DNA from 4 places in the Paenibacillus sp. IITD108 genome. Region 4 is predicted to be linked to each of the others. Evidence: predicted binding sites of a transcription regulator. Region 4 holds the regulator's gene; each other region holds the start of a gene.

Region 1 (8,214 bases), on a different contig from region 4:
GCTGTAGCCGATACGGTGAAATTCAATAAGCCGTCAACAAAAAACTGGCAGGTTCGCGATATGGCGATGTTCAAGTTTTTGAATGAAATTTGGGCAAATAAAATGCCGGCAGAGCAGGCAGTCAAGGAAATGCAGGCGGAAATACAGAAGGTGCTGGACAAATAAAATAGAGGAGTATCGACATGAAGATGAGCAAAATGAAGGCGGATCTGCAGGCGTTGCTGTTCTTGCTCCCCTTCCTCGCCGTTTACTTTCTCTTTACGATCTGGCCTATGCTCAAAGGTGTAGGAATGAGCTTCTTCAAATGGACGCTTATTAAGAAAATGGAGTATCTGGGCTTTGGCAATTACGAAAAGTTATGGCATGACCAGGATTTTTGGGCATCGGTATGGCATTCCTTTTTATTCGTCGTATTAACTACGCCTACGATGGTTGTGCTTGCCATTGTGCTGGCGCTGATCGCCAATCGCAATTCGCGGCTGAAGCGCTTGTATCGCAGTGTGTTTTTCTTGCCCAGCGTCCTGTCGGTTGCGGTTGCGTCCTATTTGGGATTGTTTATCTTCCAGCCGTACACCGGATTTTTGAACTCATTGCTGCATATTCTGCATATTTTGCCTGAAGGGAAAGAAATATTTTGGCTGACGGAGCGGAATCTTTCCTGGATTGCCATAACGCTGTTAACGCTTTGGTGGACAGTAGGATTTAACTTCATTCTTTATTTATCGGCAATGCAAAATATTTCTGATGATGTTTATGAGGCTGCCCGCCTCGATGGGGCGGGCGACAGTCAAGTATTCTGGCGCATTACGCTGCCGCTGCTGGGGCCTATTACACGGACGATCATTATGCTGCAAATTATCGCTTCCTTCAAAGTGTTTATGCAAATTTACATTATGACCGGCGGGGGGCCGCTCGACCAGACGCGTCCAGTTATCCAATATATTTGGCAAACTGGCTTTAGGCATAATGATCTCGGCTATGCTGCAGCGATGTCTTATGTACTGTTCTTTATTTTGCTGGCGATGTCGGCGGTGCAATATTGGGTTAACAATCGGAAGGAGGCGAGCTGATCGGTGAAATGGCTGTATCGTATCGTGTCTATTGGCTTCGCTGCTCTGTTTGTTATTCCGCTTATTTGGATGCTTGTCGTGTCAATAAAAAAAGAAGGCATGAAAATCGTAACCGTCATAGACTGGTTCACCCCCCCATATTCGCTGGCAGTTTATGATGAGGTTATAACGGGCACGAAGCTTGTGTTATGGTCCTGGAACAGCTTGTTTGTAGCGGCGCTCGTTACACTGTTTACGATTTTGATTGCAGCAATGGCAGGCTTTGTTTTATCCAAAATACCGTTTCGTTACAAATCCTTTATGTTTTTGTTTGTACTGTCCGGACTGTTAATTCCTGGCGAGGCGACGCTTATTCCTCTCTATCAGGTCGCGAAGGATATGGATATTCTTAATTCTTATTCCGGTCTTGTGCTTCCTGCACTCGCATCGCCTATTGCTATTATTGTGCTCAAAAGCTTTTTTGACGGGGTTCCGAATGAATTGCTGGAGAGCGTGCAAATGGATGGCGGCGGCACTACGCGTATTTTTTGGAGCATGATGCTGCCGCTTACCAGACCGGCGCTGGCCTCAATGGCAATCTTAACGTTTATTGGCTCCTGGAACAATTTCTTGTGGCCATTCCTGTCGGTGACCGATGATAACCTGTTTACACTGCCAATGGGAATCCCGACTTTGATGGATCAATTTACAGAAGATTATGTGAAGCCGATGGTTATTAATACAGTTGCCTCGCTTCCGATTGTCGTCGTGTTCCTAATATTTGAACGTCAAATCATTAAAGGAATAAGTCTGTCGGGGATAAAAGGATGAGCGCGCTTCGGCATGCCGCTGCTGATGAGGGGATAGGTTATTTGCTGGAGGACCAGGCGATCGCAGCGGATAGAAACGCGATACCGGATGAGAAGGTAAACGTATCAGAGCTAGATATGCCTCAAATGGGAAAGGCAGGTGGATTGTCTCAAAGTGCACCTCAGCGTGATCAGGCAATTGATATTTTCAAAGGTATGCTGGTGCTTGGTATGGTGTACTGTCATGTCCTGCAATTTTTTAGCGATACACAGCTGTTTGCGAGTGCGTCCTATTGGATTGAAGCAATGAATTTAATTACTTTCTCGGGCTTCGTGTTTAGTTTTGGTTATGCCTCGCAGCTGGCTTATTACAGCAAGCCGCTGCAGCGTGCCGCCCCGCGCATGGCTGTAGCCGCGTTAAAGACACTTATAGCCTTTTACATGTCTGGCTTGGCTTATCGAATATATATTGACGGGCGAGCGATAAGCTGGTCGACATTGAAGCCGATTATTCTGCTTGATGATATGCCGGGCTGGTCGGAGTTTTTGATTTCTTTTACTTATTTAACCCTAGTAGGACTGATCTTATTTAAGCCTCTGAAATGGCTGGTTGAGCGGCGGCGGATAGCGCTGCTGACTGCTGCTGCCTTGCTAGCCGCAACCTGGATGCCATACGGCTCAATCCATGTTACTCAACTGGGACCACTTGTTGGTACGAGAGATTTTGCTTCCTTTCCTGTTCTGCAGTATTTTCCTTACTATTTGACAGGTATGCTGTTTGCCAGGTATCGGATAGGCTGGGACTGGCGTGTGCTGACAGCAGCAGCTGCCGCCACTGGTTTATTTGTATGGAGATGGCTGCAGGAGGATGCGCTGCCGGAGCGTTTCCCTCCTTCCATTTGGTGGATTATAGGTGCAGCATTTTTATTGTATCTCTACTATTTGATCGCTCGGTATGTGGGTCGTTATATGATGGTTAGCGCGCCAATCGAAGCGATGGGGCGCAATGTGCTCTGGTTTTTGATTATGAGCAATTTGCTTATATTTTCACTCAAGAGCAGACATGGGGATTTGCTGTTTAGTCCTCTCGAAGGTTTTATAATGACCGTATTGTTGCTGGCGTTCTCTGGATTTGGAATTTGGATCATCGCCAAAAAAACGGCAAAGCATGGACTAACCAAAACAACAACCTAAGGTAAGGTGAGCTGCAATGGCATTGAAGGATCACTATCGCAAGGACTATCCGCGTCCACAATATGTGCGCAAGGCTTGGCTTGATTTGAACGGCGCTTGGGATTTTGCATTTGATGATGATAATAAAGGGGAAAGTGAAGGCTGGCAGGCTGGCTTTGCGCCTGCACATACGATACAAGTGCCGTTTGTTTACGAAACAAAAGCAAGCGGTATAGGCGAAGAGAAGTTTCATCCCTATGTCTGGTATCAAAAAAAGGTGGCGGCAACGGAGGAGCAGCTTGCAAAGCGGGTGGAGCTTCATTTTCAAGCTGTAGATTATATCGCTAAAGTATGGATCAACGGTGTTTTTGCAGGCAGGCATGAAGGAGGCTATTCCGCTTTCTCCTTCGATATTACGTCCTATTTGCATGCCGGAGATGACAACATCATTGTTGTAAAAGCAGAGGACAGCGACAGCTGCACGCAGCCGCGCGGCAAGCAGCGCTGGAGAAAGGATAACTTTGGCTGCTGGTATGTCCAAACGACAGGAATATGGCAGTCCGTGTGGCTGGAATATTTGAGCAAGCAGTTTGTATCGCGGGTTAAGATTACGCCTCAACTAGACGATAACGCTGTTCATTTTGAATATGCGCTAGCTGGCCATGATTCGTCCAACGCAGCTTTACAGCTGACTACGATTGTTTCCATGGACGACGAGATCATCAAGGAAATAACGATGGCTGCGGATCGCAGCAGCCTGTCGGCGAGTGTGAGCTTGCTAAGTGAGAAGCGCGAGTGGAAAGTCGAACGCTGGAGCCCGGAAAATCCTAAGCTGTATGAAGTTGAATTCATCCTGAGAGCTGGCGATCAGGAGCTGGACCGTGTGCACTCCTATTTTGGACTTCGCAAAATATCGATTCAGCACGGCAAGGTGCTGCTCAATAATCACGCATATTATCAGCGGCTTATTCTCGACCAAGGCTATTGGCAGGACAGCCATTTGACTCCGCCTTCGGAGGAAGCGATTCTCGATGATATTCGCAACATTATGGCAATGGGCTATAACGGCGTGCGCAAGCATCAAAAAATAGAAGATGCGCGCTTCCTGTACTGGTGCGATGTACTGGGATTGTTAGTATGGTCTGAGGCAGCGGCTACCTATGAATTCAATGATGAAGCGGTTGATAGATTTACTAGAGAATGGCTGGATATCGTACAGCAGCATTATAACCATCCGTGTATCGTGACGTGGGTTCCGTTCAACGAGTCATGGGGTGTGGCCAATATATTTGCCGATGTGAAGCAGCAAAAATTTACGGAAGCAATCTATCATTTGACCAAGTCGATCGATCCTTATCGTCCAGTCGTTGTTAATGACGGCTGGGAGCATACGGTGTCCGATATTATTACACTGCACGATTATGAGGAGTCGGGCGAAGTGTTAAGCCGCCGCTATGCGGATAAGCAAGTGATCGTCAATAATGAAATCGCCTTTTCCAATTGGAAATATGCAATGGCGCAGGGTTATGAATATCGCGGGCAGCCAATTATGATTAGCGAATTTGGCGGTATTGCCTTCAAGAGCGAAACAGGCTGGGGATACGGCAATCAGGTTGCGTCTGACGAAGCCTTTATTGAAAGATTCCGCTCGATTACACAAGCAATTAAGGATCTGGACTATGTCGTCGGCTACTGTTATACCCAGGTCTCGGATGTTCAGCAGGAGGTTAATGGGCTGCTCACTGAAGACCGCAAGCCTAAAATTGATTTGGCCACTATAAAAGAAATTAATCTGGCGCCAAGAAAGAGCGCTCATGAACGTTAGAATTTGTTAGCAGTAATCTAAAAACCCTTGCCTTGCGCCTATAGGTGCGAGGTCTTTTTTTGAAAAGAAGCAACGCATAAGAGTTCAACTTACGTCTGTTTCTATATTTTTATTGATAAACGATTCTGTCCAACGTTCGGCGAAATGATAAATATCATTGATTCGACAGAAAATAATAAAATTCTTGAAAATAGGAATTGAACATTTTGAGAAAAAGGCATACTATAAACATATAGTAGTAAACGGGCTGTTACAGTTTGCGAGTTGTGAAAAAATTCACAATCTCAGCTATTTCAAAATATAAGAAAATATAAGTTTCCTGCTTATACCTGATCTTATATTTCTCCGGAATGAAACGCGCGATCGCCAAAAGATGGGGACAGCCGTTTCACCTTGAGTAGCTGTTAAATATGATTTTAACAAGCTTGACTGCATACAGTACGCTAAATTTAGGGAGGCTGCAATTCGAATGGTCGAAACAGAAACAAAACAACCTGAGAGCAGTACGGAATCAGTATCTGTACGTGAACTGGATGTGCTAGAGCAATTGTTGAAGCCGGAAGTTCAAAGTTCGCTTAATGTATTGGTAGAAAATTTGCCGAAGCTGGCAGAAATGGTTACAATGCTGACCAAAGTCTACGATGTTGCTGTTACAGTAGCTAACGACAAGGTTTTGGTAAACGACATGATTCATGGCGTTGGCGAGTTCGTTAAGCCGGTTCAAGAAACGGCAAAAGGAATCGCTTCTGCAGCGATAGAAGCAAATGACAGAGCACAGGCGGATGCGGCGGCGACGATCGGTCTTTTTGGACTGTTGAAAATGATGAAGGATCCGCAAGTACAATCTGCATTCCGTTTTGCGCAAAAGTTTTTGGATGTATTGTCCGAGCGCAAGCAAAACGCCAATTCATAAGCATTTAAACTAGAACGGAGGATTAGCATGTCTGAACAGATTTTAATTTTAGGTGGCGGATACGGCGGATTGCTAAGCGCACTTACTGCCCGTAAACATTTTTCAGCTGAAGAGGCGTCAATTACGCTTGTGAATCGTGTTCCTTATCATCAAATCGTAACTGAGCTTCATCGTTTGGCGGTAAATGGCCTGGATGAGAAAAACGTTGCACTGCCGCTTGATAAGCTGCTCAAAAATAAATCGATTAACGTAATTATTGACAATGTAGACAAAATTGATCCAGACAATAAGAAAGTTCAGCTGTCTAGAAGCGGAAACCTTGGGTATGATAAGCTTGTCGTAGCACTTGGCGGCGAGACAGCATTTTTCGGCATACCTGGTCTGGAAGAAAACAGCATGACCCTGAAATCAGTTGACGAAGCTAAGCGTGTTTATGCACATATACAAGCTCGTTTGGATGCTTATGCGAAGTCGAAGGACGAGAAGGATGCTGCGATCGTTGTTGGCGGCGGCGGCTTGACTGGTATTGAATTGACCGGAGAAATTGCTGACAAGCTGCAGGAATGGTGCGAAGCAAAAGGCATTAATCGCAGTGAAATCAAGCTTTACAATATCGAAGCAGGTCCAACAATTCTTGCTGGCTTCCCGGCTGAGCTATTGGAGCGTGCAAAAGCAAGCCTTCAAAACCGCGGTGTTAACCTAATTATGGGTGTTGCGGTAACAGAAGTACAAGGCACAAAGGTTATGCTGAAGGACGGAAGCTCGATCGATACGAATACATTCGTATGGACAGGCGGCGTAACTGGAAACCCTGTCGTTGCAGACTGCGGCATTGAAGTGAATCGCGGCCGTGCAACAGTGAACGAATTTTTACAATCGACATCTCATGCAGACGTATTCCTTGCTGGCGATAATGCTGTTGTATTTGGTCCAGAAGGACGCCCTTATCCGCCAAGTGCGCAAATCGCATGGCAAATGGGCGAGGCGATCGGCTACAACCTATATGCTAACTACAAAGGTATTCCTATGAAGTCCTTTGAATTTGTAAATTCCGGCGTATTGGCAAGCTTGGGACGCAAGGATGCAATCGGTACAGTTGGCGCAAGCCAGCTTCGTTTGAAAGGCGTTCCTGCTTCTCTAATGAAGGAAGCAAGTAATGTTCGTTACTTGTCGCATGTGAACGGTTTGTTCTCTTTGGTTTATTAATATTAAATGATAAGAAAAGCCCCATTCAAAAGAATGGGGCTTTTTGTTTTTTTGAGAGTCGTAAGAAAGTATGGATAAGCACATGTGGTGCACATATTGTTTGTTGCCCTTTCTCCAAGGAACCGACAACTTCGCTAGATGGACAGTCGTTCCGTTATTACGCCCAAAATCACAGTTTTCAGGTGGCAAAGTGACAGACGTTCCGTTATTGATCCTTAAATCGCAGAAAATGCTCCATTTGGAGACGTATAGCGGAATGAGTGACCGCGAAATAAAGAAAATGGCTGTTTTTAGGCAAATAACGGAATGAGTGACCACGTCCATTCATTGTGAGCAACATTTGGTAAGCAAAAGAAAAGATAACGGAGAGCAAGATTGGGATTCGTAAATCAAAGTGCATGAAATGTAGCCAAGTGAAGTAGAGTTAGGTGAAGTCAGATGAAGTCAGGTGAGAAAGGATACGTTAGCACTCATGAGGCTTAGCGATAGGAAGAGCCCCATTCAAAAGAATGGGGCTCTTTGAAGTTTTGCTGGTTAGCAAAAACTCTAACGAATCCTGGAAGCGCTATTTGGCCTAAAAAGCATCTTTTTAAAATCTAACGTAGATATACGATCTTATTGGTGCTCTAAGACGGCTGAAACGATGGTTTGTTCACAGATAGCGTAAACAGGATTCGTTACAATTTCAAAAGGGCTAATTTCGATGAAATAGCGCTTCTGAGCTTCGTTAGAACTTGGCGAGAGTCTGAACACTGCGCGTGTCCAATACGCAGTAGGTCCAGAGCATCTGAGCAATCAGCGACCAGATACAGCACCTAGGTACCACTAGATACGCGCCCAGGTATCACCAGATACAGAATCTAGGTACCACCAGATACGCGCCTAGGTATCACCAGATGCAGCGCCTAGGTACCACCAGATACGCGTCTAGGTACCACTTGATATAGCGCCTAAGTACCACCAGAGTACAGCGTCGCCTAGGTACCACCAGAATACAGCGCCTCAGGTACCACCAGAATACAGCGCCTCAGGTATCACTAGATATAGCGCCTGGATGTCACCAGATACTGCACCCGATACCGCGCTAGAGACCCGGCAGCATCCAATATCAGTTAGCAGCCATTGCTACCCAATGTCCTTCGTTAACCTGAACGAAGCTGGACTGCTCCAGCCCGTAAGGATCTGGATGCGAGTTGTCTTTCAGCGGCACAAGTTTTTTCTTCGCTTCAACTTTAGGGT
Region 2 (8,214 bases), on a different contig from region 4:
CTTGCATGAGCAAACGTTATCCCAGCTTGATAATGCCGCTATTACTGCCGAGGCTACTCAGCAGGCGATACATAAGCAGCTTCAGCTTTATCAAAACACGAATGCTGCCATGAAGGATATTGCGCACACAGCTGCCACGCAAGCCGAGCGTCCTTTAAAGCTGTATGACCAAAAAATTACAAGCAAGCTGGGCAAGCCCGCTTCAACGATCAACTCAGACAAGCTGCGCGCACAGCTTTTTTACAGCAAGGAAAGCAAATTTAACAGCTACCTTGTCAAAATCAAGCTGAAATCCGACGATGCCATGACTATGGTGCTTGGAGGGAATGAGCCTGGAAAAGCCCGCACGACGCTGGAGGCTGTTCAGCAGCATAAAGCTGCAGTCGGTGTTAATGCAGGCGGCTTTGCTGACAGCAAAGGCAAGCGTTATCCGCTCAGCACAACCGTTATTGACGGCCAATATATTAACGGCGGCTTCGAAGCCAGCTATTCGGATCTGTTCTTTGTCGGACTGAACAGCAGCAACAAGCTGATTGGCGGCAAATTCGCATCTAAGCAGCAGCTGGACAAGCTTAATCCGAAATTCGGCGCTTCATTTGTCCCTGTACTGCTCAAAAATGGCGCTGCCCAAACGATTCCCGACAAATGGAAAACGAGTCCAGCACGCGCACCGCGAACCGTAATTGCCAGCTACAAGGATGATCAGCTGCTGATTTTAGTAACTGACGGCTACAACAAAGCCGGCAGTGTCGGAGCTACGTTAGAGGAAATACAAACTCTACTAAAAGGCTACGGCGTTATCGACGGCTACAATTTGGATGGGGGAGGCTCCTCCACACTAGTTTTCAACGGAAAGGTTATTAACCATCCTTCAGACGGTCAGATGCGCAAGCTGCCTACCCATTTCTTATTTTTCAAATAGCTCTTATAAAGGTTGAAAACATATACTTTCCTATATTTTTAAAATAAAGCCATTGCCTTATTGCATCGCTAGATGCTTTAAAGCAATGGCTGCTTTTATTTGCTGAAGCTCTAATTCCTTTTTGATTAAAAGGCTTTCCGCTTCCCTTTGCGAAATGAATTCAAATCGGAACGCATCGCCCGGCTTCAGCTGGGCAAGCTTAGGCAAATCGGCCGCGCATACATGTGCAATTCGCGGATATCCGCCCGTCGTCTGGCGATCAGCAAGCAGAATGATCGGCTGACCGTTAGGCGGCAGCTGGACAGTGCCTGTTGCGACCCCCTCTGACAGCAGCTCAATTGGCCGTTCGAGCTGAAGCGCCGCCCCTTCCACCTTGCTGCCCATGCGATCTGATTGCATGCCTATTTTAAAGGCCGTATACAAAAGCTCCATCTTGCTTTTTTCCGTAAGCCATTCAAAATGCTTGCCAGTTATAACCCGAATGAGAGCCGGATTATGCCTGCCATCATAGGCAGCCGAATCAGCATGCCAGTCAGAAGCAGACAGGCTGCTGCCCGCTTTCATCCGTTTAAGCAGCTTGATTTGCATAGTGCTTGCTTTGACATCGTCGCTGAGCAGCTCGATTCGATCACCGCTTTGCAATGCTCTGCCCTGCAGCCCTCCGAGTTCTCCGCGCAAATAAGTGCTGCGGCTTTGCAGCACAGGTTGAACATCTATTCCACCGCCGATTGCGATGTAGGCGCGGCAGCCTGCCCGATTGCTGCCAAAGTGAATCGTCGATCCTGCTCTAACTGCTACCGGACGCCATAATGGCAATCTTTCGCCATCCACCGCCGCTGACATATCCGCTCCGCAAACAGCAAGCAGCAGCGTTCGTTCAGCCTTTAGCTTTGCCCCGCAATAAGTCAATTCAATGACTGCTTCCGTTTCCTTATTGCCAACCAGCCAATTGGCAATCCGCGCTGCGGGCAAATCCATGGCTCCGCTGGGGCTCACGCCATATTTTTGATAACCGAATCGGCCAAGGTCCTGAACCATCGCCTGCATGCCCGGCTGTAAAATATACAAACTCAACGTCCACTCCCCCTTTGCCGCTCATAGCTTATCTCAGCTTGCACCCACGGTCTCCGCAGCTATCGCAGCGTATTGCTCAGGCGTAATGGGCTCGAAGCGCAGCTTGATGCCTGCCTGCAAATAGGAGGGTGGCTCCTTCGCAGCATCAAACAGCTTAACGGGCGATCTGCCTATCAGCTGCCAGCCTCCCGGAGTAGCATACGGATATATGCCCGTTTGCCCGCCTGCAATACCTACACTGCCAGCCGGAATTTGCAGCCGCGGCTCGGCCCGCCGAGGTGTCGCAAGCTGTTCCGGCATGCCGCCCAAGTATGGAAAACCTGGCACAAAGCCTATCATATAGACCAAATAATCTGTCTCAGCATGCAGCTTGATGACTTCATTCTCAGTAAGGCCGCAATGCTTTGCAACAAACGGCAAATCAGGTCCATACTCGCCGCCGTAGCAGACAGGAACTATTACTGGCAAAGCAGCCTTGATTGATGCTTGATGCGAATCAAAATTTTCATTAGAGAGACTATTTTGTAAAATGTAATCCAGTCTTTTGCTGATGGTCTCGTATATAGTTAAGTGCTGCTTCTCGGCTGCTCTCCTGCTTTTGTATACTGCAAAGGGATCATAATGAATCGTAACGGCTGCGTAGCTCGGCACCGCTTCTATCCAGCCTGCAAAAGGATGCTGTTCCAAATGCTCGCTCATCCGCATGACCTTATAATGAACATACTCGTCAATACGCTCTCCCAAGCGAATAATAACAGCGCATTCTCCCAACGGCTCGATTTCATATACATCCTGCATGCATTCTCCTCCTATCGCTACATGGTGGCCGTGCTGTCCTATACTAGGCCTTGCACAACAATACCTGCCTGTTCCAGACCGCTGCGCAGCTGCTTCATATAATTCAAAGCGTACGGCGTGTCGCCATGCACACATATCGTGTCCGCTTTCAGCTTAATAGTCACTCCGTCCCGAGTTTGCGTTTCTCCGGCGACAGCCATGCGAACAGCCTGCTCGGCGGCAATCGCACGATCATGAATAACTGCCCCGGCCATCCCCCTCGGCGTCAGGCTTCCGTCTTGCTCATAAGTCCGATCGGCGAACACCTCGCTCGCGCTTCTCATCCCGATTCTATCGGCTGCATGAATCAGCTCGCTTCCAGACAAGCCGTATAGGATAAGCTCGGCATCCACCTTATACACTGCATTAACAATGGCCTCAGCCAGCTTGCGTGATCTTGCCGCCATATTGTACAAAGCGCCATGCGGCTTTACATGCCGGACAATTCCGCCTTCTGCCTTGGCAAAAGCGCTAAGTGCTCCCAGCTGATATACTGTCATATCAAAAGCTTCCTGCGCCGTAATTTGCATTTCCCTGCGCCCAAAGCCGATCAAATCCGGCAGTCCCGGATGAGCGCCAATTGCAACATTATGCTGCACAGCAAGCTTCACCATCGCCCGCATCGTCGCCGCATCGCCCGCATGAAATCCGCACGCTATATTAACAGAAGTAATCTGCTCCATAATTTGATGGTCAAGGCCAGGATCGCCAATGCGATAGACGCCAAACCCTTCGCCCATATCACAATTCAAATCAATCGTTTTCAACCAGCCTCGCTCCTTTCGCTTTATCGATTCATTATGAATAAGGTTACATAAGATAGAAGGCTACTACGATCAAGTTGGGCTTCCGACCGCTGTTGTATTCCAATTTTTTATATTACATAAAACCTATAAAGGTTAAAATTGGCCTACAAAGGCGGACGCTGCCGCTTCTCCAGTCCCAAGCTTGCTCTCCGTTGCCCCTTCTTATTGGTTATAAATAGTTGTCCATAATGAAACGATAGCTTTCCTGACTACCCTTATATTAATCGAAAAAACTCGACTCGTCATCCTTGCTAAAACAGCAACAAGCCAACAGCCGCCTGTATTGGAGCCATTGGCTTGTTGTCTATTCTAAATGAGATTGGCGTCGGCAAAATCGATAAAGCAGCGCCAATCATATTCTGTTAAATCGTGATCCCCTGTTCGTAGATGATAACCTAGCCTCTCACTGCTAATAGGGGTTTCAGCAGCAGGCATAGTTTCCGCGCCTATCCCATCATAGCCGTGCAATTTGTAAATCGGCTGTACTGCAATAAGTGATAAAAATTCTGATTCAGGGTCTGCCCAGCTATCCTCGGTTGCGCTGGATACATAGAGCAGGCGAGGAGCGATAAGTCCTAGCAGCATATGCTGGTCAACTGGAAGCTCATCCTCGCGATCATTGTACTGCTTATAATTTTCGGCAAACCAATGAGGAAAGGAAGCGTTGATATGGCTAATTCGTTCTCCCTGCTTGCCTCTGGACAGCGCCGCTCCGGTGCAGCCAGAATTATTGCTTACGACCATTGCGAAGCGCTCGTCCTCGGCGCCGGCCCATAAAGCTGTTTTTCCGCCGCGGGAATGACCGGCTAAAGCAATTCGGCTCGCATCAATAGCCGCTTCCTCCTCCAGCGCATCCATCACGCGAGATGCTCCCCATGCCCACGCCGCTATCGTGCCCCATGCATCGCCTGGCCGCTTATCCAGCGGCGGGTCGAACAAGCCATGCACACCGTTGCGAAATTCATCATGCACATCCGGGTCTACATCCTCTACTTGAAAAACAGCGGCTGCATATTCTCGCTCAATCAACAGCTCGGCCGGCCAAAAGCCGCTTAATTGCTTGCGATCGGGATCCGCAACGGCTGTACCCCGATTATTAATAAGAACAAACGCAGGAACAGGCTTGTCTGCCTTAGCAGGAATAAACAAGACAAACGGGAGCTTACCTGTGCCGCCTGGCCCTTCATATTGAATTTCTATTTTTTTACGTACAGCTAATCCGTCCATCATCAGATCTTCCGCTTTTACCGCTATACGCATCGATTCCGGACGGCGAACAGGAGTCCTGCCATACACATGCGTACGAAAAAGCTCGACTAATTCCTTTCTGCGTTTCTGCGCCCATTCATCTTTGTTGCTGACTATTCCGCCTCCAGCATTCAACAAAATATTAGGCAATTGCTTCAGTCTTTGATTCATGCTTATCCTCCCAACCCATTTCAGCATTGAAAAAAATCGGTGAATCATAGAAGCAACGAAGTGCTATGATCATCCGCCATAACTATCGTCCTTGTAAACATAACATAAGTGCCGCAGAATAATAACCTCCATTTGTGATGCTATGCTTTTTTCTGCAATAAAAAAACGTGCAGCAATCGCCAATGCGACTGATGCACGTTTTGATAGTCAGGTTAAGCTGATATTTCATCTTTTTTATTTTTATCCCTCGTCCAAGGTGTCCCAAGCAGCGGAAGCGCCCAGCGGTCAAGTCCGTACCAGCCTGCGTTTTTCCAAGCTAGAACTAGCCAAGTTGCAAGAATAAACAATAAAGGATTTGTGCTTAGTGTACCTGCGAACAAGAAGCTGACGTTCATAAGTGCTCCGAAAAATGCTGCAATCCCTGTTAGAAGACCTAAGATAAGTCCCAAACCTACTAGCAATTCGCCAAAAGCAACCATATAACTGAATACTTTTGCATTTGGTATAACAAAATTTTCAAGGAAAGATGCATACCAGCCAGTTACATCTCCGCCTTCTTGCGATTTTGCAATAGCGCCTCCCAAGAAGCCTTTTAGTGCCGCACCGGCATTATCCCCTGTCCAGGCATCAGAATTAACTTTTTTCCAGCCTGCTGTAATCCATGCATATCCGAGATACAAACGTACTACCAGCCAGATTAGACCTGCTCTCGTGCTGCTGAATAGAAATCGCGATACCGGATTCTCTGGGATATTAATTTCTTTGTTCATAAATGATTACCTCCGTAACTTGTGGTCTTGGTTTCATTATACTGTGGCAAATTTTAGGGTGATGTGATAAATGTCACACAAGTACAATTATACTATTTACATAACTTTACACAACACTTATAATATTAAATATAAAATGATATATATCGAATGATATTAGTAAAAGGATGGAAGCTTAATGGCGCCGAAAACAAAGTTTACAAAAGAACAAATTATTGATGCTGCCTTCGACATTGCTTCCTCAGAGGGCTTTGCAGGCATTACTATACGCAGCGTTGCAGCGAAGCTGGGGAGCTCCATTGCCCCTATTTATGTAAATTTTAAAGACACTGAGGAATTGCTTGAAGCTGTAATCGAAAAGACGCTTATGATCAGCAAACAAATACTGCAGGAGCAGCAATCCGGCGATCCATTCAAGGACATCGGCATGGCCAGCCTGTTATTTGCCAAGAAGTACAGCGTGCTGTTTCTAGAACTTATTAACTCCAAACATCCTTTATTGAAACAGCAGCATAGCAGCGGCGGCTTTTTAATTGAGCATATGCGAAGCGATCCGATTTTCAGCCGCTTATCAGACGAACGGCTGGAGCTAATCTTGTTGAAAATGAAGCTTTTTCATACAGGCATTTCCGTGATGGCCGCAAGCAATCAGCTGCCTGACGCCTTTGAGGATGAAGCTCAGCTTGCCGCTTTGCTTAATAGTACAGCGATCGACTTGATCGTCGCTGCTCATGTGCAAAATGAAAAAACTATCGAGCAGCTAATACAACAATATGGAGGGCCGCTATGAGAGATGAGTTTGGCAGGGCCAATAAGATTGTTATTATTACAGGAGCAAACTCCGGCATTGGAAAAGCAGCAGCCATCCAATTCGCCAGCAATGGCTGGCATGTCGTTATGGCCTGCCGGGATACATTGTCGAGCGCTGCTGTCATGCATGAAATCATGGAGCAAACAAAATCAACTCACGTTAGCTTACTTCAGCTCGATGTCTCCTCCTTTGCATCCATTCACCAATTCAATGAGCGTCTACGTGAACATTATGATCATATCGACTGCATTATTCATAATGCGGCACATTTTAAGCATGGCCAGCGCCAATGGCAAGGCAGCGTTGACGGGATCGAGCTGACTTTTGCAGCAAACACATTCGGCCCTTTTTTATTGACTCATCTGCTGCTCGACCTTCTGCAAAAATCCGATGACGCACGAGTGCTTCATGCTTGCAGCACCAATATTAAACACTTCTTTGATCCGAAGCGCTCCATTGAATGGAATTTAATCGCAAACACTAATAGTGACGCTTCTCAAGCCCGCCCTTACAACTCCTACAAAATGTATGGTGACTCCAAAATGGCTTTATTCATGCTTACTCGCAAAATGGCGGAAGAATGGAAACCGTATGGCATCAAAGTTAATGCGCTGCAAATATCCGGCGTGCGTATGTCAAAACGTACGTTAAGAAATCTAAGCGGTCTTTGGAAATTAGCAGCCCATATGCAAAACCTGATATTTCCGTTGCCCGATGCCATGGCGAATAACTATTATGAAATATGCAGCAACGCTAAGTTCAAAGAGATGAGCGGACAGCTGTTTAATGATAAACTGGGTATTATTCAGCCTGCAGAGCTCAATGTAAAGCTTACCGAAAGAATCAAGTATATTGTCGGATCCAATCATTATCCGAGTTATGCTTTAGATAGCGGTCGGACGGATCAGCTGTGGAGACTGTGTAATGAAGTATGTTTGGCACGGTAGCGGGTTACGGTCATTCGTCGAATTCCGTTCGTGAAGGCGCACAGTCAGTTCGTATACGCATTGTCTGCTTCGTCGTCAAAATCATTTTCAATTCGCTAGTTGTCTCTTTCCTACAAACCAGCTATAATTTTAATAATTCGTAACAAATGGATATGGTCGTAAAGAAAACGCCGCTTCTCAAAAGGACTGCCTTAATAGGTGTTCCCTTGTGAAGTGGCTTTTTGTATTTTCTAAAATAAAAATCGGAGGTTAAGATGATGTCCAAATTTGAGGAGTACTATTTGCAATGGCTGCAGTCGAATATTAACATTGATAAAAATCCACGTAGACGAGAGCTTCTGGAAAAAGGGCTTGGCCATGGTACTATTGAGTTTCTCCGCATGGTCTGGTTTCCTGCTATCGGTAACTTTAATGATCTTTATCCTGAGTGGGAAATACGTGATTTTAGCAATGGATACCGTTATATTGACTTGGCCTACATGCCAGCTGGAGCTAAAGGCGGAATAGAAATTCAAGGCTACGGTCCTCATGCAAGGGATCTTGATGTACGCAGATTTAAAGACTTATGTCGCCGCCATAGCTTGCTTGCACTTGATGGCTGGACTTTTTTGCCTATCGCCTATTTATC
Region 3 (8,214 bases), on a different contig from region 4:
AAAGCCGTTACTGGAGGCAGTGTGCCGATTGCATTTTCGAGACGGGTTATTTCCTCATCGGTCAAGCCGGGAAGCAGCTGCACGATAAAGCCTCCTGAATGGATGACAGAGTTGTCTGTATCAACTAATACACCGAGCCCTACAGCTGACGGCGTTTGCTCAGACACTGCAAAATAATAAGTAAAATCCTCGCCCAGCTCGCCTGAAATAATCGGAATGCTTCCTTTGTATGGCTCCTTCATGCCCAAATCTTTAATGACATGTATATGTCCCGTGCGGCCTACAGCTCCAGCGACATCAAGCTTCCCTTTGTCATTACTGGCCAGCTGCACATGAGGATGCGATACATATCCGCGCACTTCGCCATCAGCGTTGGCATCAACCACGATTTGACCGATAGGACCGTCGCCCTTAACTTGAATAGTCAGCTTCTCTTGTCCTTTAAGCATAGCGCCCATAATGGCGCCTGCCGTCAAAGTGCGTCCGAACGCTGCGGTAGCTGTAGGATAAGTATCATGCTGCTGACGCAAAAGCTCAACCAGCTTCGTCGTACGTGCCGCAAACACGCGGATTTTGCCATCCCATGCCGTGCCGCGCACAAGAATATCATTCAACTGCTCTGTCATTCCTATCCCTCCCGATTGCGTTCATATATGATACGAAGACCTTCCAACGTCAAAAGAGGGTCTACTAGCGAAATTGTTTCTGATTCTCCGGCAATAAGCTCAGCCATGCCGCCTGTAGCAACAACGCGCGGAGTTACTTTAAATTCTGCTTTTATGCGATTAACTATACCATCAACCTGCCCTGCATAGCCATATATAATACCTGCTTGCATCGATGTGACTGGATTGCGGCCTATTACACTCTTCGGCTTGACAAGCTCGATACGGGGAAGCTTAGCAGCGCGCTGGTATAGCGCCTCTGTAGATATGCCGATGCCCGGAACAATAGCTCCGCCCAAATAATCTCCACTTGCATCGATGAAATCGAATGTTGTTGCTGTTCCGAAATCTATAACGATAAGAGGCGCCCCATACTTCACAATGCCTGCTACCGAAGTTACAATACGGTCTGCTCCGACCTCGCGCGGGTTTTCATATCGGATGTTTAGACCCGTCTTTACGCCTGGACCGACAATCATCGGCGGCATGCCCAAATATTTGTGGCATAGGCGCTCAAGAGTCGGCATTAATGGCGGCACAACTGAGGAAATAATAACACCCTCCAGCTGTTTCAAATCAACGCCGGCATACTGAAATAAATTATGAATGGTCATGCCGTATTCATCTACAGTTGCTGAACGATTCGTGCTGAGCCGCCAGTGCTGCAATAATTCTTTACCATTGTATATTCCTACAACGATATTCGTATTGCCTACATCAAGAACCAGAATCATCTAGCGGCTCCACCTTTCTTCTCGTTTAGATCCAAGCTAATATCAAGCGATTGGAAAGAATACGTTAAATTTCCTACCGATATAACATCGACGCCGCTTTGTGCAATAGCATAAATCGTCGACAGCGTTACGCCGCCCGATGCTTCTACGATAATATGAGGCGCCTTTTGTTTAATATAAGCAACTGCTTCCTTCATATTCTCAGGGCTCATATTGTCCAGCATAATAATGTCAGCGCCGCATGCTGCCGCTTCTTCTACTTGCTCCATGGACTCCGCTTCCACTTCAATCTTCATCGTATGCGGAATTTGCCGGCGGGCAGCTTGAACAGCAGCTGTAATGCCGCCTGCTCCTTTAATATGATTATCCTTAATCATAACCGCATCATACAGTCCAAAGCGATGGTTAGCGCCGCCGCCTACTCGGACAGCATATTTCTCCAAGCTGCGATGGCCCGGCGTCGTTTTTCTAGTATCCACCAGCCTTACAGGGAGGCCTTGCAGCTCATTCACATAAGCTCTTGTTTTGGTTGCAATGCCGGACAGTCTCTGCATAAGGTTCAAGGCAAGCCGCTCGCCTGTCAGCAGGCTGTGTGTGCTGCCTTCCACTTCTGCGATAATAGTCCCCTTGGCAACCTCCATACCATCCTGAACGAACGGTTGGAATTTCAAGCTGTCATCAACCATTTCAAAAACGAGCTGGGCGATTGAAACGCCTGCTATAATGCCGGCTTCCTTGGCATGGATGACAGCCTTGGATTGCGAGCCTGCCGGGATTGTTGATTGCGTCGTAATATCTCCGCTGCCAACATCTTCCGCCAGCCAGCAGCGAATTTGATTGCGAAGCTCCGTATTATAACCATTAGTCAGTGTATTAAACATATTCAATTCGCTCCTCGGTCATCCCATGCTCGCGATGCAGCACCGAATGTTTTCTCCAGCGCACATCATCCCGATTCGGAAAATCCTCTCGATAATGGGCGCCTCTGCTTTCCTCTCTATGCAATGCCGATTGGGCAGTTAGCAGCGCGCAGGTCAACAGATTAGCAAACTCATATTCCTCACGTTCCGATAACAAGGAATAAAAAATAGGCAGCTGACGCTTCAGCTCTTCGATTCCTTTTTCCAGCCCTTGCTTGCTGCGCATTAATCCAACATATCTGACCATCACCTTCTGCAGCTTTAGTCTACGTTCTACCACCGGTTGCATGGACGGACTTGTTCGATTTAAGGAAATCGTGCTGCGCGACGCTGAAGTGAGAGCAGGAAGCTCATTTATGCGCTTTACAATTCTTCTGCCAAACACAATCGCTTCTGATAACGAATTGCTGGCAAGCCGGTTGGCGCCATGAACACCGGTCGATGATACTTCCCCGCAAGCAAATAGTCGCTTAATATTAGTTTCGCCATTAAGATCGGTTTTCACCCCGCCCATCATATAATGCATGGCAGGTGCTACAGGTATCCAATCCGACGTTAAATCCAAGCCGTACTTTAAGCAATACTCATAAATAGTTGGAAAACGGTGCTTGATCATCGCTTCCGATTCATGTGTAATATCCAAATAAACAAATGTCGATTTGGTAAGCTCCATTTCGGTTACGATCGCCCTCGCCACAATATCACGCGGCGCAAGCTCCAATAGCTCATGGTAGCGTTCCATAAACCGCTCGCCTTTTATATTGCGCAGAATAGCGCCTTCCCCGCGAACAGCTTCTGAAATAAGAAAGCGAGGAGCTCCAGGATAGCAAAGCGCCGTCGGATGAAATTGAATAAACTCTGCATCCTGTATATACGCGCCAGCTCTATAAGCCATGGCAACGCCATCGCCAGTAGCCACCTCTGGATTTGTTGTGTAACGATATAATTGTCCTGCCCCGCCGGAGCATAATATGGTCGCTTTGCCGCGCACAAACAGCCTGCTGCCATCTTCCTTTTGCACAATCGCCCCGCAGCACTCATTATCTTCAGTTACAAGATCGATCACAAAATGATCATCCCATACTTCAATGTTTGAGTTGGCCATTGCCGTCTGCGAAAGCGCACGCACAATCTCGAAGCCGGTTGCATCCCCGTTAGCGTGTAAAATCCGGCGCTGGCTATGCGCGCCTTCCTTCGTCAAAGCAAATTCGCCATTTTCCAAATCAAACTGGGTTCCCATATTGACAAGGCTGCGAACACCTTTCGGTCCTTCATGCACCAATACATCAACGGCTTCTTCAGAACATAGTCCTGCGCCTGCAATGAGCGTATCCTGCAAATGGTACTCCGGGGAATCCTCAGCCGAAATAACAGCGGCAATTCCGCCTTGGGCATAGCGTGTGTTGCTGTCCATTAATGATTTTTTAGTAATCATGAGTACGGAATGCTGCTCGCTCGCTCTTATAGCGGTAAAAAGACCGGCAATGCCGGCCCCTATTACAATTACATCCTTATCCACAACTGGCAGCTTTTCCAGTTCGGTGTCTGTTAAATATCTAGGAATCATATTTATTCCTCCAGGTACGAATGGGAATGGCTGCTATTTGACTAGCAGCATGCGCTCCAAGGATTGTCTTGCTTGGTCCGCAATGTGAGGCGGCACATAAATTTGAGGCTGCATTGTCTCTAAGCATTTTACAAGCTTTTTGAGATTATTGACCTTCATATTCGGACATACCAAATATTTTGAAGCAAAGTGGAATGTCTTGTCAGGGCTGTCAAGGCGCAGCTGATAGCCTGTTCCATCCTCCGTACCTACAATAAACTCCTTAGCATCCGATTCCTTGCAATATTTCAGAATAGCTGTTGTACTGCCCACAAAATCACCGAGTGCTACAACTTCCGGACGGCATTCTGGATGCACGACGAACTGTGCATTTGGATATTTCACTTTCATCTCTTCTACATCTTTAACGGTAAGCATATCGTGAGTGTTGCAATAGCCTTCCCAAATAATCATTTTTTTGTCCGTATTTTGCTGGACATAATGACCAAGGTTTTTATCAGGCACCCAAATGATTTCATCGCTTTCAACAGAGTTCACTACTTTAACTGCATTGGCAGATGTGCAGCAAATGTCTGTTTCGGCCTTAATTTCTGCAGATGAATTAATATACGTGACGACCTTGGCATTTGGATGCTGAGCCTTAAGCTTACGCAGGCCATCGACGTTAACCATATCCGCCATAGGGCAGCCCGCTCGCTCATCTGGAATAATAACCGTCTTATTAGGAGCAAGAATCTTGGCGCTCTCCCCCATGAAATGCACACCACAAAATACGATAACATCCGCATCCGTTTCTGCAGCTTTTTGAGCTAGCAAAAAGGAATCACCACGAAAATCAGCTACTGCTTGAATTTCATCACGTTGGTAATAGTGAGCAAGAATAATGGCATTCCGCTCTTTTTTCAGCTGAAGCAAACGCTCCGTTAATTCACGATTTTGTTCTGCTTTTCGCTCCATTGCCAATGCTTCCACAATAGACCCTCTCCTCTGTATGAAGGACGAGACTTTATCCCGTTCCGTTATTCAAGCAGCGACCTTGTGAAAAGTTGCACAAAGTCACCAAGCCGCTGACCTGTAATCATTTACTCATGTGAAGTTTTCAAAATAATTGGATTAAAACTTAATGTACACTTGCCTGCGTAGTCTGTCAATGGATGTGAGGTCATTTTTTCGACACAATTAATATTTCTTTTCCACAGTGCCTAAGAGAGGGGCCGAATTCGCTTTCGATTCCCAAATATTACATAAAAAAGAAGACCCCCGTATATCGGAGGCCTTCTTAATCCTATTATTGTTTGTCAGGATCATCAGAAGGATCACGTTGTCCATCTTGACTCGGAGGCGCTGGCTGATCTTCCCCATCACGAGGCTGGATACGAACCTTAACATCTCCAATCTCATCGATAATCGGTTCAGCAGTTGATACTGCCGGACTTTCACTGGAAGCACCTTCAGTTGCCTCACTAGTAAGTGTACCGTTCTCGATAAGTGATTTAATTTGATCCATCTCAAGTGTTTCTTCAGAAAGCAATGTATTTGCAATGAGATGCATTTCTTTGCTTTTCTCTTGAAGAAGCTTTCTCGCACGATCATAACATTCGTTAATAATCGTTTGCATTTCTTGGTCAATTTCGTATGCAATTTGATCGGAATAATTCTGCTCATGGCCGATATCGCGTCCAAGGAATACTTGGCCTTGTGAGCTTCCGAATTGCATAGGGCCAAGCTTGTCGCTCATACCATATTCCATAATCATGCTGCGAACGATGCCTGTAGCTTGCTTGAAGTCGCTGTATGCTCCTGTGCCAATTTCACCGATAAATATTTCCTCAGCTACCCGGCCAGCCAGCAAGCCAGTAACCTTATCAAGCAGCTCCTGCTTCGTTACAAGCATGCGATCTTCCTTCGGTAGCATGATTACGTATCCGCCTGCGCGTCCACGCGGGATAATAGTAACTTTATGAACCATATCCGCATGCTCCAAGAAAAATCCTGCAATCGTATGACCCGCCTCATGATACGCAACGATACGCTTCTCGCGGTCGCTGATGACACGGCTCTTCTTTTCTGTACCTACAATAATGCGGTCAATCGCATCGTCAACCTCAACCATTGCGATATCCTTCTTGTTGCGTCTTGCAGCTAGAAGCGCTGCTTCATTCAGCAGATTTTCGAGGTCTGCGCCGCTAAAGCCTGTTGTACGCTTAGCAATTACATCGAGCTTCACGTCACCATCAAGCGGTTTGTTGCGGGCATGTACCTTCAATACCGCTTCGCGGCCCTTCACGTCAGGACGGTCAACCGTAATTTGACGGTCAAAGCGGCCTGGACGCAGCAATGCCGGGTCCAAAATGTCCGGACGGTTTGTTGCCGCTACGATAATAATACCTTCGTTCGCGCCGAAACCATCCATCTCGACAAGCAATTGGTTAAGCGTCTGCTCGCGCTCATCATGGCCGCCGCCAAGACCTGCGCCGCGCTGACGGCCTACAGCATCAATCTCATCGATAAATATAATACATGGCGCATTCTTCTTGGCATTCTCGAACAAGTCGCGAACACGAGAAGCACCGACACCAACAAACATTTCAACAAAATCAGAACCGGAGATGCTGAAGAACGGCACCCCTGCCTCGCCTGCAACTGCGCGCGCCAGCAATGTTTTACCTGTACCAGGAGGACCTACAAGCAGTACCCCTTTAGGTATGCGAGCGCCAACTAAATTGAATTTGCGCGGGTCTTTAAGGAAGTCAACTACTTCTACAAGCTCTTGCTTCTCTTCATCCGCTCCTGCTACATCCTCAAATGTAACACGTTTCTTCTCTTCGTTATACAAGCGCGCACGGCTCTTGCCAAAGTTCATCACCTTGCCGCCGCCGCCCTGTGCTTGATTCATCAGGAAGAAGAATAAAACAAAAATCAAAATAAACGGAATGATAGAGGTTAGGAACGTTAGCCAGAAGCTTGGGCGGTCCATTTCCTTATAGTTGACCTGGAACTGGTACTGATCTTCCCATTCCATAATTTTCTCGCCAGCTTCAACCCCAACTCTAGACGTAAACTTCTCGCTGTCCACCCCTGATGGCTTCTGTTTATATTTACCCTCAACATAATAAGTCTGATTCTCAAATTTCACCGTTAGTTCTGCGACATTGCCTGATTCAACAGCATTTTTCAGCTCATCATATCGCAACGGAGCAGAAGAATCACCCTGTCCGCTTAGAACTTGAAATATTCCTACGGTAACCAAAAAGATGATCAAATAAAAACCAGTATTTCGGATGATCCGATTCATCCCCTACCTCCTCTCAGACGCCTTTAAATATTCTACCATAGCATGACTTTCCATAACAATAGAGGCTGTTTCGGATGAACATGTACGGTAATGCATCGATTATTTTTCGTAAACTTCCGGCTTTAATATACCGATGTATGGAAGGTTACGGTATTTCTCTGCAAAGTCTAAGCCGTAGCCGACTACAAACTCATCTGGCAAAGTAAAGCCTTTGTAATCAGGCTCCAGATCCACCGTACGGCGGGCAGGCTTGTCAAACAGAGCGGCTACAGTTACCGATCTGGCATTGCGACGCTCTAGCACATCAATTAAATAGCTAAGCGTTAGGCCGCTGTCAATGATATCTTCGACAATAATGACATCTCGTCCTTCTACAGACACATCCAAATCCTTAATAATTTTTACTACGCCGGATGATTTTGTAGATTGACCGTAGCTTGATACCGCCATAAAATCAATTTCAAGCGGCACAGAAATAGATTTAACAAGATCAGACATAAAAATAAAGGCACCTTTGAGAACACAAATAACGAGCGGATTACGCCCGTTGAAATCCTTGCTTAGCTGCTGCCCCATCTCTCGGACCTTAGCTTGAATTTGTTCCTCGCTGTACAGTACAGCTTTAATATCCTTTTGCAACGTTTAAATCCCCCTACACTTGCTTAAAGTTAAATAATTCTGCCTACTCCTGCTTAGCTCGCATGATGATGATTTCCCTCGTATCCGGATTTGTCAAAGCAATATTCGATCGCCGTATACCAGGTATCCACAGCAAGCGCCCTCCGCTTTCACAAAGAAGCGGATAAGTCATTCGCTTAAGCGGTGCAATTTTTGCATCAACGAACATATCTTGCACTTTTTTTGATCCCTTTAATCCTAAAACCTGCATTCTGTCTCCCGGCCTGCGATTGCGCAGCTCCAGCGGAAATATTAGCTGCTCTGCATCGAAGCACGCCTCGTACCGGGAACTCGGCATAACCGCCAAATGGGCTGAAATTACCTCCAGTTCCATTGTCCAGCCTCCTGGAAGAGA
Region 4 (8,214 bases):
AAGCAAATCTTAACTATGTTGGCAGCATAACGATTGATGCAGCTCTGATGGAGGCTGCCAATATTTTGGAAAATGAAAAAGTGCAGATTGTGAACAACAATAATGGAGCAAGACTGGAAACCTATGTTATAGTTGGAGAAAGAGGTTCTGGTGTTATTTGTTTAAATGGCGCGGCAGCACGATTGGTTCAGCCGGGTGACCAGGTTATTATTATTTCATACGCAATGATGACGGAGGAAGCAGCCCGGAACTATAATCCGACTGTAGTTATACTCGGTGAAAACAATAAGCCCGTTCAAATAATGGGCACAGAACCGCATTCTACAATTGTCTGATGAGTATGAAAACATCCTGAACGACAGAGAATGTACGTATCAACTCCTTAGTTCATTTGCAAAGGCGGGATGCGTCATTTTTCAACATATGTTTTCAACGATGAACGAGATGCTGGATCATATTATTGAGCAGTACCCTTGTGCCAATGAAATACAAAAGGACGAGTTCCATCAGCAGCTGCTTGAGCTGAAGCATGCAAGTGATTTATGCATCGAGCAATGGCTGCAATTTGAGGAAAAATGGACCTGCTTTGCCGAATCGCAAAATAGCTGCCAAGCTGTAGAAATGGATGAGCATATGCAGCAGTCATCAAAAAGCGATACTGTTTCATCGTCGATTTCTGCAAATCAGATAGCTCAGGATTATCAATTTAGCCAAACAAACAGCACATTGACTTGGGATGCTGAAAGTGCGCTTCATAAGGGCAAGGGCTATTATAATTTATTTATGTTTTCAGAAGCTGCCGATCAATTCAGCCAAGTGATCCGATTGGCCCCGGAGAGCAATATGGCCCGATTATTTTTGGGCATGAGCATGATGCATATGCAGCAATGGCATGAGGCACAGCGACAATTCCAGTTGCTTATTGTACTGACTGATTATCCAAAGTGGCTTGCACTGGGATATAATGCACTAGGCTGCATACAAGCGATTGAACGAAATTTATCACTTGCCGAGCAGTTTTTCAGGAAAGCTTATGATGTTTATCCGCAGTTTGCGCACTCATTAAATAATCTTGAAGCATGTCTAAGCCAGCCGAAGCAGCTTTCTTTATATTTTGGGAGCACGGAGTTGTGCTGTTTGTGAGAGGATAGGGATGAATGAAGTATGCTGTAATCGATCTGGAAACGACAGGTCATGGAATAGAAGATGAAATCATACAAATAGCTGCAGTAATCGTTGATGAACAATTGAAGGTTGTGGAAACTTACAATTCGTTCGTAAAGCCTTCTGTAGAAATTCCCGCATTTATAACTTCATTGACCGGCATTGATGAAGCAATTGTTGCTGATGCGCCAATGCTTGATGACGTTATTCTAAATGTGATTCCGCTGTTGGATGATGCTGTTCTTGTCGCTCATAATGCGGCTTTCGATGCAGGATTTCTCAACAGAGCTTTAGACCAATGCGGCTATTTGCCTTTTGTAGGCCGCAGGCTTGACACGATTGAAATGCTGCGCGTATTATATCCTTCCATATCCTCTTATCAGCTTGGAGTTGTTGCACAGCTATTTGAAGTATCACATGAGCAGCAGCATCGTGCAGACAGTGACGCAATGGCTACTGCATTAATTTTTATCGAAATGATGAAAAAACTGCGCCAGATGCCGCTGCTTACTTTGCAGCGGCTATCTGTCTTAATAGATGCCGGCAGTGATTTTGGCTGGCTCATACAGCAGACAGAGCAGCTTGTATCAAGTGAAACAGCTTTGGACTCTGCCGAATATGATTATTATCGCCAATTTGCATTGCGCGCCCGGGAATGGACAGAGGAAAAGCCGCCGCGCGAAGAGGCTGCTGCTGATTTGGATATAAGCCAATTAAGCTTTGAGCAATATTTGGATATGATCCAGCATAATTTTAAGCAAAAATTTCCTCAATATGAGGAAAGGACTGCCCAAGTAGAAATGTTCCATCATGTTTACAATGCGCTCAGCAATGACGAGCATTTATTAATTGAAGCAGGAACTGGAACAGGAAAATCACTAGGTTATTTAATCCCGAGCTTATATTATAGCATTCGCAAAGAAGCGAAAGTTGTCGTAAGTACACATACAATCAACTTGCAGGAGCAGCTGCGTCATCGCGACATTCCTTTATTAACAGAAGTGCTCCCGTTTCCGTTCAAGGCATCGATTTTTAAAGGCAGGGGAAATTACTTATGTCTGCGCAAATTTGAAGCTAAAGTTAACGGTATGGAGCCAATCAGCACGAATGATGATATGCTGACGAGAGCTCAGATGGTCGTCTGGCTGAATGAGACAGAAACCGGTGACTACGAAGAATTGAATTTGAGCAATCGCGGCGCAGAGTACTGGTCAGCCGTTTCCAGCGATGCTGACTCTTGTCTGAACAGAGCCTGTCCATGGTTTAAGCGCTGCTTCTATCATCGGGCCAAGCATGAATCTAGCATAGCCGATGTTTGCATAACGAATCACTCCATGCTGTTTACAGATATACATGCCGATCATCGCTTGCTGCCTTCTTACCGCCATCTTATCGTAGATGAAGCGCATCATGTCGAGGATGTAGCCGGCAAGCATCTTGGCATTCAAATTGCTTACTTGCAATTGCCTCAAATCACCACAAGATTATATAAGGATTCACGTACTGGCATGCTGCTATCACTTCGCTCCAGCTTGAACGAAGAAGTGGATGACCATAAAGAGGCCTGGATAGAGACGATTGATGCAGTCATTCCCCAACTGCAGGAGATTAAGGATCAATGGGATGCCTTGTATGAGCTTATGTTTCAGCTTACGTCAAATGGCTCAGAGGACAATGCAGATACAGGCGGAGTTGTGTATCGGATTTCCAGCCAAGAGTTGCCGAAGCAATGGGAAGCGATAGCTGCTGCAGAATCAAATGTTCATATCGAGCTGAACAGTATAATTACAACGGTTGATAAAATGCTCAATGATATAAAAGAAAGAGCAGAGGAAAGCCAATCCCAAGCTTTAGCAGTTGATATTAATGGAGCTATGCGTGATTTGACGCGAATTAAGGATGAGCTTAGAATATTTGTCAAGCTAGAAAAAAATGATTCTGTCTATTGGATAGAAGCAAATCCTGTTTACCGGTTTCGATCTGTGCAATTATATGCTGCACCAGTAGATGTCAGCGAGCAATTGCAAAAGCATTTTTTTGATGTTAAAGATAGTATTGTACTAACTTCTGCTACTTTAACCGTTCAAAAATCTTTCCAGTATGCAGCTGAACAGCTCGGATTATCAGGATACGAGGAGCAGGGTCGTTTAAAAACGGTTCTATTGCCATCTCCATTTAATTACAGGGAGCAAGCGCTGGTCGTTATTCCTAGAGATTTTCCGGTATTGAAAGGGGCATCGGTCAGCGACAAGTATATTGAAAAATTAGCGCAGTCGCTTGCTGCCGCTGCCGTAGAAACGAAAGGTCGAATGCTTATTTTGTTTACATCCTACCGGATGCTCAAAATGACCTATGAACCATTGAAGGAGTTGCTGGCCGGTACCGACATTACCGTGCTGGGACAAGGAATGGACAGCAGTAACAGGACGAAGCTGACAAGGCGGTTTTTGCAGCATCCTATGACAGTGTTATTAGGAACAAGCAGCTTTTGGGAAGGAGTGGACATTCCTGGCGATGCACTTGTTTGTCTGGCAATTGTAAGATTGCCCTTTCAGCCGCCGAATCATCCATTAGCGGAAGCGAAGGCGGAGCTGTTGCTGCGCAAAAAGCAAAATCCTTTTATGAAGCTGTCTATTCCTCAGGCCGTAATCAGATTTAAGCAAGGCTTTGGCAGATTAGTCCGTTCAGCACAAGATAAAGGTATCGTTATTATTTATGATACACGTGTTATAGAGACTTATTATGGAAAGCACTTTTTGTACTCGCTGCCAGGACCAAAAATTGAAACGATGCATGCCGATCAAATGATTGTACGCATGAGAGAATGGCTCAATCCCGCTCAAGTGGAGGTAGAATAATGAAGCAAGCCAAAATATCCGAAGCGGTTGTCAAACGCCTTCCGATTTATTTGCAAGTGCTCAATGAATTGCAGTATCATGAAGTGCAAACTATTTCTTCACAGGATTTAGGGATTAAGCTTGATTTGAATCCTGCTCAAATACGCAAGGATCTTGCCTACTTTGGTGATTTTGGCCGCAAGGGGATAGGATATGATGTTACCTATTTAAGTGAGAAAATCCGCCAAATTTTAAAAGTGGATCAAATTATAAATGTTGCATTAGTAGGAGCCGGTAACCTTGGACATGCGCTTTGCAATTATAATCAGTACTCCAAGGACAATATGAAAATAACCGCTGTTTTTGATATCCATCCTGCTAAGGTAGGGACAAAAATAAATCATTTGATTGTGAAGCCAATGGATGAGCTGAAGGCAACTATCGATGAACAGGAAATTCGCATAGGCATTATTACAGTTCCAGCCCCGGAAGCGCAAAATGTAGCTAATCAATTTATTGATGCAGGCGTAGAGGGCATACTTAATTTTGCCCCTACCGTTTTGCGTGTTCCTGAAGAGGTAAGAATCCACCATGCGGATTTTACAAAAGAGCTGCTTAGCCTTGCCTATTATTTAAACCGAGAGGAAGTTGAAGAGAGTGGGTCAAATTTGGATTAAAGACGGTCTATTTGTAACGATGAACGATGAGCAGCCGGTAGTTAAAGGTCATATGGTTGTAACTAATGATGTCATTACTTATATCGGCGAAGCAGAACCGCCACAGCATTTGCTTGAACAAAATGTAGAGCAAATTAGCGGTGCGAAGCAAGCTTTTATGCCTGGGCTGATCAATACTCATGGACATACGCCAATGACGCTGCTGCGCGGCTTTTCTGATGACCAGAATTTGCAGGTGTGGCTGTCGGAAAAAATGTGGCCAATGGAAGCGAAGTATACGGCTGAGGATACTAAAAATGGAGCGGCGCTTGCGCAAGTAGAAATGCTGCTAAGCGGTACGACTACATTTGTAGATATGTATGATCGTATGGAGTTAGTTGCCGAAATTACTGAATACTCTGGCATGCGCGGTATGCTGACAAGAGGCGTAATCGGGCTTTGCTCGGAAGAAGAGCAAAAGCAGAAGCTGCAAAACGCCATCTCCTTCGCACGCGATTGGAATGGTAAAGCAGGTGGCAGAATCTCAACGATGCTGGCCCCGCACGCGCCTTATACTTGCCCTCCAGCTTATATTGAGCAATTTGTACAGGCGGCGCGCGATTATAACCTGCCCCTACATACTCATATGTCAGAGTCGATTGCAGAGGTAGAGCAAAACGTTAAAGATTACGGCGCTAGACCAGTTGAGCATTTGGATCGTTTAGGCTTTTTTTCTTGCCCAACTTTACTTGCTCATGCCGTTCATCTTACCGATGAAGAAATTGCTTTGCTTGCCGCGCGTGATGTTGCGATTTCCCATAATCCGATCAGCAATTTGAAGCTTGCAAGCGGTGTAGCCAGATTGCCGCAATTGCTTAAAGCGGGCATGCGTGTGTCGCTCGGCACAGATGGTCCGGCAAGCAATAATAATCTGGATCTGTTTGAAGAAATCCGCTTTGCAGCTTTGCTTCACAAAGGTGTATCCTATGACCCGACGGTTATTCCGGCTAGCGAGGCATTGAAGCTTGGCACTATATACGGAGCACGTTCATTATGGAAGGACGAGCAAATCGGCAGCCTGGAAGCAGGCAAGAAGGCAGATTTTATTGCTTTGAATATCGATCAAGCTCATTTTTATCCTATGACGGATATTGTGTCCCATCTTGTTTACTCTGCATCTGGCAAGGATGTGCTTCACGTTTGGATAGACGGCAAACAATTGGTACGCAATCGCGAATGCTTGCTGTTGGATGAAGAAAAAATCAAGTTTGAAGCGGAAGCCAGCTTCAAGCGCATGATCAGCCAATAATGAGAGTTATCGAAAAAAAACGTCCGCCGCTCATGAATCCTAAGCGCTGGCTGATTGTTACAATAATCGCAGTTGCTGCGCTTATTATAAGCTGTGTTTTATATTATAGAGCTATTCAGCAGCCGCTGTGGCAAGAGAAAGAAGCCGCTATTCATAAAGTAATGGAGCAGACTGAGATTACGGAAATTCAATCCATTCATAAGTACATTTGGGATGAAGCGAGCTGGATCGTCAGCGGCACGACGGAAGATCAACAATTGCTAACGGTAGTTATACGGAGGCAGATTGATCCGTTTGTAATAAGCTCCGCCGAATTGCTTAATGAAGATGAAATAAAAAGTAAACTGCAGCAGACGGATGAGGCGGCTATAAAAAAAATACAGCTAGGCTTTATGGAAGGCCAGCTCATATGGGAAGTCCAATTGAAAAAAGACAATCGATACTATTATGCATTTTATCGTGCGACAGATGGACAATTTATTGACGAATATCAAATGCTTAACAAAACGGAACGTTAAAGCGACACGGGCAGTGAAAACGGAACAGTAATGTTCCGTTTTCCTGTATTTACAACATCATTTCTGCTGATATATATGATATACTTTCGTATAGAAAAAGTGATACAAGGATAAACGGTTTCGCCGTCCTTCGGACTGGCGCGTTTACCGATGAAATATAAGGACAGATATAAGGTATAAAAACTTATACTTTCTTATATTTAAGAAATACGAAATTTAATATACAGCAGGAGGATGCCATAATGTCTAATTTGAAATTTAAACCAATTCTCCTCACGGCTTTAGCGACAGCTGTGGTCTTATTTGGCGGCTGGGCAATTTACCAACAAGTAGCCGTTCAAGCTCCGCTTGAGCAGGCGATAAAAGATGTGCAGGGTATTGTTCATGCGGACAAGCCGAAGCGCGATAGTGATTGGATTGAAATTAATGTTGAGCTTGCACCTACCGCTAATTTAAGAGAAGTGTATGAAACGATTGCACATAATGGAGAACGTGTAATAGGCAATAGAACGCTAAAGCTTCAAATCGATTCCGAAGCTAATGCTCAGCTTGAAGGCATTTGGCAATCGGCGATGTTTCAAATAGCAGAAGCTATGGAAAATAAAACGTACTCGCAAATTCCGACGGCGCTTGAGCAAATCGCAAGTAAATATAATAATGTTCAAGTTAAAACGGATATTGATGATAATAATGTATATATTACTTTGACGAATAACGAGGGAGCTTTGCATAAGGTGCTGCCTCGCACGCCACATCTGCTGGGAGCGTGGTCAAATGCGTAATATGAGTAAAGAGATAGCAATTGGTATTATTCCGGTTATGCTTATTTTCTTGGTAGTTATTAATATTAATTTGCTGCCGATCGTAATTGTAGGTATGCTAGCAGCTACAGTTATCGTTGCGGCAACAAGAGGCAAATCGAAGCTAGCTGCAGTGCCCACGCAAAAAAATGACCGCCAAATAAGCTCCGAGCCGTTTAGTTTTGAAGAAATTGGCGGCCAAGACCGTGCTAAGCAGGAGCTTATTGAGGCTTTAGATTTTTTGATCAAGCCGGAGCAGATTGCAAAGCTTGGCATTCGCCCTTTAAAGGGCATTTTGCTGACTGGGCCTCCAGGTACAGGGAAAACCTTGATGGCAAAAGCCGCGGCTCATTATACCGGCTCTATATATCTGGCAGCATCGGGAAGTGAATTTGTTGAGATGTATGTTGGGGTAGGGGCAGGACGTATTCGTGATTTATTTAAAGAGGCAAGACAGAAGGCGAAGAAAGCCGGTAAAAACAGCGCCATTATTTTTATTGATGAAATTGATGTCATAGGCGGCAAGCGAGATGGTGGGCAGCATCGTGAATACGATCAAACCTTAAATCAGCTTCTGACTGAAATGGATGGCATTCATAGCGAAGCAGCCCCGCAGTTATTAATTATTGCTGCAACGAATAGAAAGGAACTGCTTGATTCGGCGCTTACCCGTCCGGGCCGTTTTGATCGACATATCCATGTAGATTTGCCTGACAAAAAAGGCCGTCTTCATATTTTGAATATTCATGCCAAAAACAAACCGCTAGACCCGGCTGTAGATCTAGAGAAAGTCGCAACGCAATCCTACAGCTTCTCGGGCGCTCAGCTGGAATCTGTTATGAATGAGGCAGCAATATATGCACTGCGTGATAATAAGACTGTCATTACAGAGGATGAGCTGACAATGGCTATTGACAAGGTGCTGATGGG

What was found. Region 4 encodes Rex, which represses fermentation and respiration genes when NADH is low (regulators of the CRP and FNR family bind a similar motif). Its sites were predicted from a motif close to TTGTGAAATATTTCACAA; they were not measured.
Region 1: the regulator Rex is predicted to act here: its motif matches at 5,121-5,138, upstream of V1L65_RS15395 (DUF1641 domain-containing protein).
Region 2: the regulator Rex is predicted to act here: its motif matches at 5,890-5,907, upstream of V1L65_RS16540 (DoxX family membrane protein).
Region 3: the regulator Rex is predicted to act here: its motif matches at 4,923-4,940, upstream of nadA (quinolinate synthase NadA).

Annotation. Positions count from the first base shown of each region.
Region 1 covers NZ_JAZHCT010000016.1:67,654-75,867, forward strand. The annotation lists gene V1L65_RS15370 (ABC transporter substrate-binding protein) at 1-165, shown strand, start outside; gene V1L65_RS15375 (carbohydrate ABC transporter permease) at 183-1,070, shown strand; gene V1L65_RS15380 (carbohydrate ABC transporter permease) at 1,074-1,880, shown strand; gene V1L65_RS15385 (hypothetical protein) at 1,877-3,052, shown strand; gene V1L65_RS15390 (glycoside hydrolase family 2 protein) at 3,069-4,856, shown strand; gene V1L65_RS15395 (DUF1641 domain-containing protein) at 5,326-5,769, shown strand; gene V1L65_RS15400 (NAD(P)/FAD-dependent oxidoreductase) at 5,797-6,975, shown strand; gene V1L65_RS15405 (ABC transporter ATP-binding protein) at 8,084-8,214, opposite strand, start outside.
Region 2 covers NZ_JAZHCT010000018.1:31,070-39,283, forward strand. The annotation lists gene V1L65_RS16515 (phosphodiester glycosidase family protein) at 1-922, shown strand, start outside; gene V1L65_RS16520 (biotin-dependent carboxyltransferase family protein) at 980-1,996, opposite strand; gene pxpB (5-oxoprolinase subunit PxpB) at 2,030-2,794, opposite strand; gene V1L65_RS16530 (LamB/YcsF family protein) at 2,833-3,600, opposite strand; gene V1L65_RS16535 (alpha/beta hydrolase family protein) at 3,949-5,058, opposite strand; gene V1L65_RS16540 (DoxX family membrane protein) at 5,271-5,828, opposite strand; gene V1L65_RS16545 (TetR/AcrR family transcriptional regulator) at 6,007-6,618, shown strand; gene V1L65_RS16550 (SDR family NAD(P)-dependent oxidoreductase) at 6,615-7,586, shown strand; gene V1L65_RS16555 (transcriptional regulator) at 7,844-8,214, shown strand, end outside.
Region 3 covers NZ_JAZHCT010000031.1:13,490-21,703, forward strand. The annotation lists gene hslO (Hsp33 family molecular chaperone HslO) at 1-626, opposite strand, end outside; gene V1L65_RS22000 (type III pantothenate kinase) at 629-1,399, opposite strand; gene nadC (carboxylating nicotinate-nucleotide diphosphorylase) at 1,396-2,280, opposite strand; gene nadB (L-aspartate oxidase) at 2,273-3,886, opposite strand; gene nadA (quinolinate synthase NadA) at 3,920-4,858, opposite strand; gene ftsH (ATP-dependent zinc metalloprotease FtsH) at 5,175-7,181, opposite strand; gene hpt (hypoxanthine phosphoribosyltransferase) at 7,281-7,820, opposite strand; gene tilS (tRNA lysidine(34) synthetase TilS) at 7,864-8,214, opposite strand, start outside.
Region 4 covers NZ_JAZHCT010000007.1:142,141-150,354, forward strand. The annotation lists gene panD (aspartate 1-decarboxylase) at 1-335, shown strand, start outside; gene V1L65_RS08605 (hypothetical protein) at 436-1,143, shown strand; gene dinG (ATP-dependent DNA helicase DinG) at 1,158-4,022, shown strand; gene V1L65_RS08615 (redox-sensing transcriptional repressor Rex) at 4,022-4,678, shown strand; gene V1L65_RS08620 (amidohydrolase) at 4,698-5,966, shown strand; gene V1L65_RS08625 (cell wall elongation regulator TseB-like domain-containing protein) at 5,966-6,484, shown strand; gene V1L65_RS08630 (hypothetical protein) at 6,727-7,266, shown strand; gene V1L65_RS08635 (AAA family ATPase) at 7,259-8,214, shown strand, end outside.